One region of the Ruegeria sp. CG1 genome, then DNA from elsewhere that is predicted to be linked to it. Evidence: riboswitches for the same ligand, from Rfam matches in the RefSeq annotation. Region 1 holds a riboswitch; each other region holds the start of a gene.

What was found. A riboswitch is a leader RNA that binds a small molecule or an ion and turns the genes downstream of it on or off. The one in region 1 is predicted to bind cobalamin.
Region 2: another riboswitch for cobalamin. It lies ahead of ACR0AU_RS05930 (hypothetical protein); the one in region 1 lies ahead of ACR0AU_RS06870 (DUF1636 family protein).
Region 3: another riboswitch for cobalamin. It lies ahead of ACR0AU_RS08535 (energy-coupling factor ABC transporter permease); the one in region 1 lies ahead of ACR0AU_RS06870 (DUF1636 family protein).

The regions. Positions count from the first base shown of each region.
Region 1 is NZ_JBQFRF010000002.1:238,103-241,373, reverse strand. Features, by position in the region: gene ACR0AU_RS06880 (ABC transporter substrate-binding protein) at 1-806, opposite strand, end outside; gene ACR0AU_RS06875 (ABC transporter ATP-binding protein) at 825-1,610, opposite strand; gene ACR0AU_RS06870 (DUF1636 family protein) at 1,607-1,963, opposite strand; cobalamin riboswitch at 2,066-2,273, opposite strand; gene ACR0AU_RS06865 (catalase family protein) at 2,532-3,271, shown strand, end outside.
Region 2 is NZ_JBQFRF010000002.1:51,007-54,277, reverse strand. Features, by position in the region: gene ACR0AU_RS05940 (DNA polymerase III subunit gamma/tau) at 1-555, opposite strand, end outside; gene ACR0AU_RS05935 (phosphatase domain-containing protein) at 728-1,228, shown strand; gene ACR0AU_RS05930 (hypothetical protein) at 1,233-1,640, opposite strand; cobalamin riboswitch at 1,732-1,952, opposite strand; gene ACR0AU_RS05925 (alpha/beta fold hydrolase) at 2,074-2,931, shown strand; gene rsgA (ribosome small subunit-dependent GTPase A) at 2,968-3,271, opposite strand, start outside.
Region 3 is NZ_JBQFRF010000002.1:637,478-640,748, reverse strand. Features, by position in the region: gene ACR0AU_RS08545 (aminotransferase class V-fold PLP-dependent enzyme) at 1-78, opposite strand, end outside; gene ACR0AU_RS08540 (transglutaminase-like cysteine peptidase) at 336-575, shown strand; gene ACR0AU_RS08535 (energy-coupling factor ABC transporter permease) at 681-1,364, opposite strand; cobalamin riboswitch at 1,441-1,653, opposite strand; gene ACR0AU_RS08530 (L,D-transpeptidase) at 1,869-2,531, shown strand; gene ACR0AU_RS08525 (hypothetical protein) at 2,573-2,845, opposite strand; gene ACR0AU_RS08520 (MerR family transcriptional regulator) at 3,192-3,271, shown strand, end outside.

The DNA.
Region 1 (3,271 bases):
TGCAGGAACTTGAAGGTGTCCTCGGCACCATTGCCGGTCTGATAATCCAACAAAACCAGGAATTCCGGGTTCGATGCGGCAACGGCCTCCCACGAAGTGCGGCCCCAGCTCGTGTCCATGTCATGAGTGACGTTTTCACCACCGGCGGCTGTGATCATCGCGTCGGGAATCGCGAATTTACCGGCGGTAAACGGAGCATCTGCAGGACCATCCAGAAGAAAGACGCGGGGCTTGGGCAGTTCAGCAGTCTTGGCTTCGATCGCTGCCAGCTGCTCTTTCCAGCCCGAGACCAGAGCCTCGGCCTTGTCTTCGACTTGCATCACCTTGCCCAAGCGCAACACATCGCCAAACAGAAGATCCATGCTGGCTTCGGGGCGATCCTTGTCCAGATGGACACAGCTTTCCGTTAGAACCAAGGTCTTGATTCCGAACGGTTCCAATGTATCTGGGGTCACATCACCACCCGGCTTCATGCCATAGTACCAACCGGCAAAGAACAGGTCGGGTTCAACCGCCACCAAGTTTTCGACGGTCGGATATTTCGGCGCAAGCTCGGGGATGTCGCCGCGCAGGGCATCAAAATCAGGGCTGGTCTTGTACCAGCCGGTGATGCCGGTCAGGCCGACGATCTTGTCCTGCAGACCCAATGCAAAAGCCATATCGGTCATGTTCATGTCATGCACAACCAGGCGCTCGGGCGCGGTATCAAAAACCAGCGGTTCGCCGCAGTTGTCTACGGTGACTTCTTGCGCAGCAGCACCGCTTGCCATGGCGGTGGCCAACGCCACGGGCCAGATGTATTTCATCTCAGTGTGTTCCTTCGACTAAGTTGAGATTGTGGTTCTTCGAATATCAAGCGCCGGGATCACGCGGCCTTCGTGGAGAAAGCAGAGGAAATCAACGCCGAAAGTTTCGCGGACTCTTTCGGGTGTCAGCACCTTGTCCACCGATCCAAACTCGATCATGCGGGTCGATTTCATCAGCGCCACGTGTGTGGCGAATTCGGGGATCATGACCAGATCGTGTACGATCATGACCACGGTGATCCCAAGCTCGGCGACCAAAGACAGCATCCGCCCTTTTGCATCAGGATCCAGATGGTTGGTCGGTTCGTCCAGAAACAGCAACGAAGGGTTCTGCGCCAAAGCACGTGCGATATGGGCACGCTGACGTTCGCCTCCGGACAGTTGGGCCATGCGCTTGTCCGCGAGATTGGCGAGACCGGTCAGGTCTAAAATCCGGTCCAGCTCTTGCGCTTGGCCTTCGGCAGAGCGGTCCGCACGGATGGGTATTTGCCCCAGCGCAACATAATCGCGTAACGCCAAGCGTCCATCGGGCAGTTCCTGCTGACCTACCACTGCAATCATGCGCGCACGCTCTTTGGCCGTGAGCTTTTTCAGACTGCGTCCTTTGATCCGAACATCACCAAGTGCCAGCGGCTCAGCGCCGCACAACAGATTGAGAAGCGTCGTTTTCCCCGCCCCGTTCGGGCCGGCGATGGCTAGAATGGAACCCTCGTACAACTCGAACGAGACGCCCTGCAACAGGACATCTCCGGTAAGGGCATAATACTCAAGGTTTTCGGCAATCAGAAAGGGTGGCAACGTCATTGCGATGCCCCCTGTTCGATCCGCGGCATGCGCGAGAGGGTTTTATTGAACAACGCCTGCGGGCGATCAGTGGCATTTGTCCAGCCATCCGGGCTTTCACGATACTGCGCTGCAAACTCAGCCAGCGCCTGCACCTCATCCGCGGTCTGAATGCCACCAAAAAGGTATTGCGCCTTTCCTACGGCCTGGAACCCAACCGTTCTGGGACTATCGCAGCCTGCCATGCAAGACGACGCGCGGATCGCAAAACTGCGATGTAATTTCCCAGTCAACGCATTGCAAATTTCATCAAGGGGCAGCCCTTCAGTGCAGCTTTCGCAGACTAGAATGAAATGATCAGGCGTATCTGGCATGGTCCACTCCACTTGTTTCCAAGCGCATGCGGAAGCTGCCGACAATGTAAACACGCGATTGACGCGCCATCAAAGCCTCCTTCCAGGACGCCCCGCCCCGAGTTGGTTAAACATCTGATGGCAGGTCTCCTGACTTGCGGGTCCGCGCTCGGCCAACCTTCCCGACCCTGTGGACCAGTGGCTGTTTGGCCTTGCTCACCGCTTACAGTTGCGGGGGCAGTTACGGAATTGGCACCTTTTGGCAAACCTCACCGTATTCCCTTTTCATCCCGCGGCAACACCACCGGGAACCATCAATCGATTGAGTGCCCGAGAACACCGGACACGTCAATGATAAAGTCGAAGGCGCCCAACTCTGGTCGAGGATCGAGCGCGGGCAACCACGTGTCCGTAGCACCAACCGAATGGGTTGGGCTGCGCGCCGAATTTGTCTGGCCACGGCTGTCCATAGTTGGTGTGTTTGGAAATTAGACAATCTGAGGTAAGCTGAACAAATTTAGAGGTTTAGCTTTGTCAGCGCCTTACCCCTGTTTGATCATTGCCTGGGTTTATCCAAGGAGACGGTTCTTTGACGCATGTTTCGCAAAACGCATTGCCGCCGGATATTGTTGATGATGTCATTGACCACAATCTCGAGGCCGTTGCACGGTGGAAAGGCCATCGCTTAAGGGCTCAGCATGGGCGCAGTCACGGGTGCGTGGCTGCAACATTCACCGTCAGAAACGATCTACCAGAACAGTTCCGTCACGGCCTGTTTGAACAGCCCGCAGACTATACAGCCGCACTTCGCTTTTCCAACGGCGCGCATCTGGATGACCGGAAATCGGATGCCCACGGGATGGCGATCAAGCTTTTTGACGTGCCAGGCCCCAAGCTGATCGACGCCGAAGCACTTGCACATCTGGGGACCACACAACTCAGCGACGAGTTCGATTTTGTATTGGTCGATCAGGATGTGTTTCCCAGCTATGTCCCCGATGAATATGAGCGATTGGGCAGGCTTGTCGCCACATTACAAGCGGTCCAGCACGCGATCAAAGGGCGACGAAAATGGAGCCTTAGGTTGATCATCAAAGGGCTGCGCGCAGGATTTCGAGCCTTCCTCACTCGTGAAGGCAAGCGTCAGTTTCGCGTCGCGAGTGATTTTGCCTCGAACTATATGCACTCGCCTTTTGAGGTCCATTTCTGGTCGACAACACCGTATCGGCTGGGCCCCGATCTAACAGTCCGATACCTAGCCCGCAGCGCTAAACCAAAAATTCCGGCACATCCGGTAGACGACCCAGATGGGATCGGGCAGTGTTTGCG
Region 2 (3,271 bases), 190 kb from region 1:
ATCAAAGCGCTGGCAACGGGACAGGACGGTCACCGGGACCTTGCGAATCTCGGTGGTAGCAAAGATGAACTTCACGTGTTCGGGGGGTTCTTCCAGCGTCTTGAGCAGCGCGTTAAAAGCGCTGGTCGACAGCATGTGAACCTCGTCGATGATATAGATCTTGTAGCGCGCGGATGCAGCGCGATAGCGTACGCTGTCTATGATCTCGCGGATGTCATTGACACCGGTGCGGCTGGCGGCGTCCATCTCCATCACGTCGACATGGCGGCCCTCCATGATAGCCACGCAATGTTCACATTGACCGCAGGGTTCGGTTGTAGGGCCGCCGCTGCCATCGGGACCGATGCAGTTCATACCCTTGGCTATGATCCGAGCGGTCGTCGTCTTGCCGGTACCGCGGATACCGGTCATTATGAAGGCCTGCGCGATCCGGTCCGCCTCGAAGGCGTTTTTCAGAGTGCGCACCATGGCGTCCTGACCGACCAGATCGGCAAAGGTTTCGGGGCGGTATTTGCGGGCAAGAACCTGGTAGGCGGGGCTGGGCGTCTCGGTCATGTCTGCTCTGTCGGATTCGCGTTACGCCGCAGCGTAGAGGCCCCCGCCGCCCGCGTCCACAGCCAGCCGGGACGATTTTCATTTTGGAATGCGTGGGTATGCGGCTAAAATCCACTCTATTCTATTTACTGGACCAGTATGTTGTTGGGTGAAGTTTGTTTGGGGGGAGATTATGTCGCAACTGGTGGTTTATGCGTTGCAGGTTGGCGGAGGCACCTTGGCCTTGTCCTCGATGCCTGGGCGTGGAGGAACGTATACAGAAGACCTTGATCTTATCGCAGACTGGAAGCCCGGGCTTGTGATCTCGATGACGACTGAGGTCGAGATGATTCAGGATGGTGCGCGGAATTTTGGCGCTGATATTCAGGGGCGTGCCAGCAGATGGGTGCATTTGCCGATCGAAGATTTTGGCACGCCACCCAAAGAGATTTTGGACCGCTGGCCCCGCGTTGGCGCGACCGCACGTCAGGCGTTGTCAGGTGGTGGCCGTGTACTAGTGCATTGCCGTGGTGGCTGTGGCCGATCCGGGATGGTGGTTCTGCGTCTGATGGTTGAATGCGGTGAACGGCCTGAGGCGGCATTGAAGCGATTGCGTACGGTGCGTCCTTGCGCAGTCGAGACAAATGCCCAGATGCTTTGGGCCGTTGAACCGGCCCGTGTTCAAGCCGTTTGACGGCTTAGATACCAACATGTGGCGAGATTTCGCCACCGTTGTGCTGCACCAGAAGCGAAGCCTCAAGCATGGCGCAAGGAGGATTCCTTAGCAGGTCTGCGGGTAGGCTGCGGTACTCGGTTCCGAACATCATGTCTGCGTAGTCATCCAGCCGGCCGGTATCGATTTCAGGATCGGTTCCGCAGAATACACGTATCTGGTCGCATTGGGCGCGAAAGCGGGCGGTGCATCCTTCCGGGCAGTGCGACAGATCTATGGTGCCTTCAATCTCAAACTCAGTTTTCGTGACCGGTTTTGTGGCGGACATGGTCTGCGTCAGAGCCCGCGCCATCTGTGCCAATGCGGGGCAGGGCGCGCCAGTACGTTGGCACACGGTCGCCGCGAATTCGTGTGTTTTGGTCTTCCAGATCATCAATGCGCCCTCCGCGCGCAAGGCGAGGGCGTGGCACAGGTTGGTCGTTGCGGAGCACGATCAAACCCGTCCCGGACACCCCGCCCGAGTTTCGGTTCTACATCCGATGGCAGGTCTCCTGACTTGCGGGTCATCGCTTTGCCGACCTTCCCAGCCTTCAAAGCCAGTGGTATCTCGGCATTGCTCTCCGCTTACAGTTGCGGGGGCAGTCTCGGACTAGGTTCTTTCCGGATTTATTCGGGCAGAACCGCACCGTGTTCCCTTTTCATCCCGGCCCGATTGGGCGCGAGAACCATCGCGACATGGCTAGCGGCTGCGCCGTGCCCGAGTCAAGAAGATTGCGTCAGGCAAGTGACGTATGGTCCAGTCACGTCAACCTTGACTTGAGGCGCTTCGGGTGAACTGATCAGTTCAGTCGGTATTGGAGGGCACCATGTTGGACACGCAGCAGGCGGTTGTGACCGAGGATTTTCAAATCCCGTCCGGCCCGGCAATGTTGTCGGCGCGGCTTTACCGTCCGGTTGCCGACCCCGAAAAGGTGGTCGTCATAAACGGTGCGACTGGGGTGCCGAGGGATTACTATCAGTACTTCGCCCGATGGCTCGCCGAAGAACAGGGCATGGCCTGCCTGACTTACGATTACCGGGATTTTGGTCACTCTTTGGTGGGTTCGCAAAAGCGGTCAAATGTCACCATGGCCGATTGGGCGTTGATCGACATTCCAGCCGCCCGGGCCGAGATGCGCCGACGGTTTCCGCAGGCCAAGCTATGGAGCATCGGTCATTCCTTGGGCGGAATGTTTGGCCCGATCCAACCCGATATCGATCAGATTGACAGGATGATCTGTGTCTGTTCGGGTCTGGTAACGCTGGCGGATCACCCTTGGCCTTATCGCGCTTTGGCGGCGTTGTTCTGGTATGGTCACGCGCCGCTGGTGGTCAAGGCGCTTGGCTACCTGCCCGGGCGGTTGGTCGGGTTTGGATCGGACCTGCCTGCCCAAGTCTATTGGCAATGGCGCAAATGGTGCACCGCCCCCAAAAGCTATGTGCCAGAGATCGGCACGACACTGCCCGCCGCCCGCTGGAAAGACTTGGGCAAACGTGTCGATCTGTTTACCTTCGCAGATGATGAAATGGTGCCGCCGGATGCTGTCTGGCGTCTTGCCGATCTCTATGGACCCAAAGCCGGGCGCCATCTGCTTGCACCAAGCGAATTCGGAGTGTCCAAGATCGGCCATATCGGTGCATTCGCAAGACGGAATGCGGCAGTCTGGCCTAGGCTGATCGCCTGATAGCGCTGGGCACCGGTAGGTCGGTGCCCAGCTTCGTTATAGCCCTTTACGGGATTTTTTCTCGTGCATCACGCTGCGCACCATCTTGCCGAAAGCCTTGTCACGGGCGCGGGCCTGCGCCACCGAAGCGGAATTGTGTTGGTCTTCGCGCCGCAGCTTGCGCCAGCGGTCCAGCCGCGCGGGATCAAGCGTACCAGCGTCGATTGCCGCCTGCACCGCACATCCGGGCTCAGACTCGTGCTGACAATCCGAGAAGCGGCAATCCAGGCTGAGGTCTGAGATGTCCGAAAATACCTCATCCAACCCCTCCTGCGCATCCAGCAGACGCAACGCGCGCATG
Region 3 (3,271 bases), 400 kb from region 1:
TCCCTGCTGCGGGCAGTGGTCAACCTGCGCAAATCGGGCACGGATTTGTTCAAGCAATTCTGGAGTGATCTTGGTCATCGGGAACCATTCCTGCGAAAATGTCATTCTGGCAAGATATATGCGCCCTTTTGCAAAACTACTCACAAAAAAACTTGGGGCATTGTGGGTGGAAATTGAGACCATCGAGCCAAGAGAACTCAGCCACAAGAGCAATATGGTTCGCGAATTTCAATTTCGTCGGCCCGATCACACCCTCACGCATGCCTTCGCTTGGTTGAGAAACCGCTGGTCAGGCCGACGGTTTGTAACCTGAGCGTTGTTCTAGAGACATCGCCTTGCAAAAGAAATTTGAGCTAATGCAGAACGGCTTGGACCCTGCGAAGCTACTGATTGCTACCGTCTTGGACACCAATCGCAGTGGCCATGCTGTTCTAGTTTGTCGCTCGAGTGATGGCGATTTGATTCTGGACAGTGTCACCAACAGGATCAAATCGTGGAAGGAAACGAGGTATCTTTTCCTACGAATACAGGACCCAAATCACCCTGATCGTTGGGTGCAGGTTTCTAGCTGCTAAAAACAATGTGGCGCGCCCTAGAGACGCGCCACAATAAAATTTTGGTCCTGCGACTACTGGTTGTTTCGCGGCAACCCAAGTTTAGGACACCGCTTCAAACTTTGGTCAAGCTTTCGCAGCGTTGTACAAACGCGGAGTCACCAGACCTGTACTGTTCAAACCGCGCATTGCCTTGGCTGCCGCAAGCACTGCCAGATCAGCAATCGGCTCAATGACAATTACCAGCATATAAGCGCCGCCAAAGGACAGAACCGACGCCATGGTTTCTGCGCCGAAACCCTGGCCGTAGAAGGCCCAGAACCCAACCCATGCGACTACTCCTCCCTGATACGTCGCACTTAGGGCAAGAGCTTGGCCATATTTGAGGTCAACATATGCTGTGCCGGGTGCGATGATGCGGCTGGCCAGTGCCTGTAGCGCAAATAGCGGCACCAGCAGAGTGGTCAGGTTGATGAAGTACTGCGGAAGATCGAACGGGGCAAAAAACACACCCTGAATCAGGAGACCAGCTGCCAATCCAAAAGCCGCGGGTGCAGCACCGAGAAGCAGAAACAGCGTCGACCCCAGGATGAAGTGGACTTCAGAGACACCAACCGGGAAATGCGGCAGGACTTCGAAGAAAAGGAAAACCCCAACGGTGGCGAGCACCGAGCGCATAACAAAAGATGCAGGTCCATTCGCACGCAATGTGGAAAACGTTTCTTTCGCTGCGTAAGTAGCCGCACCTGCGGCGGTAACATAGGAAAGCGCGATTTTGGCACCATTCACGATGCCCGGTTCGATATGCATGTTCTTTCTCCCTACCGCCTCACCCGGCGGCTTGTCAGGTTGAATCGACCGTAAGGCCGACAGGTTCAGTCTGGGCATAGCCCGGCGCTTTACGGCAGGTCTCCTGACTCGCGGGTGCTCGCTCCGCCAACCTTCCCGGTTCCATTACGAACCAGTGGTGTCTTGGCATCGCTCTCCGCTCACAGTTGCGGGGGCAGTTACGGAATTGGCGCCATTGAAAACACCGAACCGTATTCCCTTTTAATCCTTTTGGCTTCCGCCATCAGGAACCGAAAACAAATCACCGCTACAATGGCGGCTTCGCCTGTGTCAATTGTCTTTGCGACCTATTCCAATGTAAACTCGACCGAAGCAGGATTCACGCAACCGGTCACGTGATCAACTGGGTAAACCAAGCGTTACCTGAAACCTCTTGAAGCTCTAGCTGCTAGAGGCTTTAAGATTCGAATTAATTCGCGATAGTGCGATCCAAATACGTTAAACTTGTGAACCAGGACGAGACCTATGCTTACAAGGCGCCATTTCATTCAATCCACCACAGCGCTGTTCTCAGCGTCTGCGGCCAGTCCATTGATCGCCAAAACCTGGCCAACCGCATCGCAGAAGACCTATTGGGACAGTCAGGTCACGCCAATTGGTTACGATCCAATGACCTCAAATCCGTGGGGTGTTCACGACCGTTTTTTACCAAGACGCGTCGCGGCAAATGATGGTTTGGTTCCAGGTGACATCCATGTCGATGCCGTCGCACGATATCTTTATCATATCGAAGAAGGCGGGACCGCAATGCGCTATGGCGTAGCGATCGCGCGCGGGAACCTTTACGAGCCCGGCACCTATGTTATCCGCCGAAAGGTCGAATGGCCACACTGGACACCAACCGCTTCAATGATCGAGCGCAACCCCGAATACGCGGAATTCCGGAATGGCATGGAGCCCGGGCCGAATAATGCTCTCGGCTCTCGTGCCCTTTATCTATACGTTGGAGACCGAGACACATATCTCAGAATTCACGGCACGCCTGAGCCAAGAAGCATCGGCGGTCGCGCAAGTTCTGGATGTGTGCGAATGATCATGGCTCATATCAATGACCTCTACCCAAACGTGAAAACCGGCTCGACCGCTTTCCTATACTCTGCCGAAGATAGCGTCACAGCCCGCTCATGAATATTGGGCAGCGTACATGGACGTCGCTGCCCTCATTTCGATCAGGCGTCGCGCGCAATGCAGATCGGAGCGCCATTCGTCGCGCGCAATGGTACCAATGTCGTCTCGACGGGTCCGCTGTGCTCATACCAAAAGCAATTGTCTTCGGGCAGGAGGCGCGCTGTGGTCAAATCCTGCGCCGGCCCTGCCAGCGCTACGACCGAATCTGGCACGTTGCCTGGTTCAAGTGCTTTGCTTTTGGCCCCGGTGAACTGGGCTGAACAACCAGCCGTAATCGAGACTAACGTGATGGTAATTGCGATCCGTTTCTGCATTGATCTGTTCCAAATTTTTTGCGTCATCTGCAATTAGATTGCATCCACACGGCCGGCCCGCAAGACGAAATGAACTAACAATATCGCAGGCAAAGAACCCGGATGAAAAAAATATAAAAGGTATTGAAGCTCTAGTCACTGTAGGAACTATTTACAAAGGACCATAGAGATTCTTGAGGTCCAATCATGTCATCCGATACCCAAAGCCACGACCATGGCCACGAAAACAAACATGGTCACCACGCATGCGGTAGCGGCTGGGTGTCACAGGCCCACCGGCCGGAAGGTGCTATTGTGCGGTGCCAACTCGAACCTACATAAGCTGTAACTTTGTAAGGAGACCCAGATGCTGACGATCGGAACGCTTGGAAAAAAGACCGGAACCAAGGTTCAGACTATCCGCTACTACGAGCATATCGGACTTAT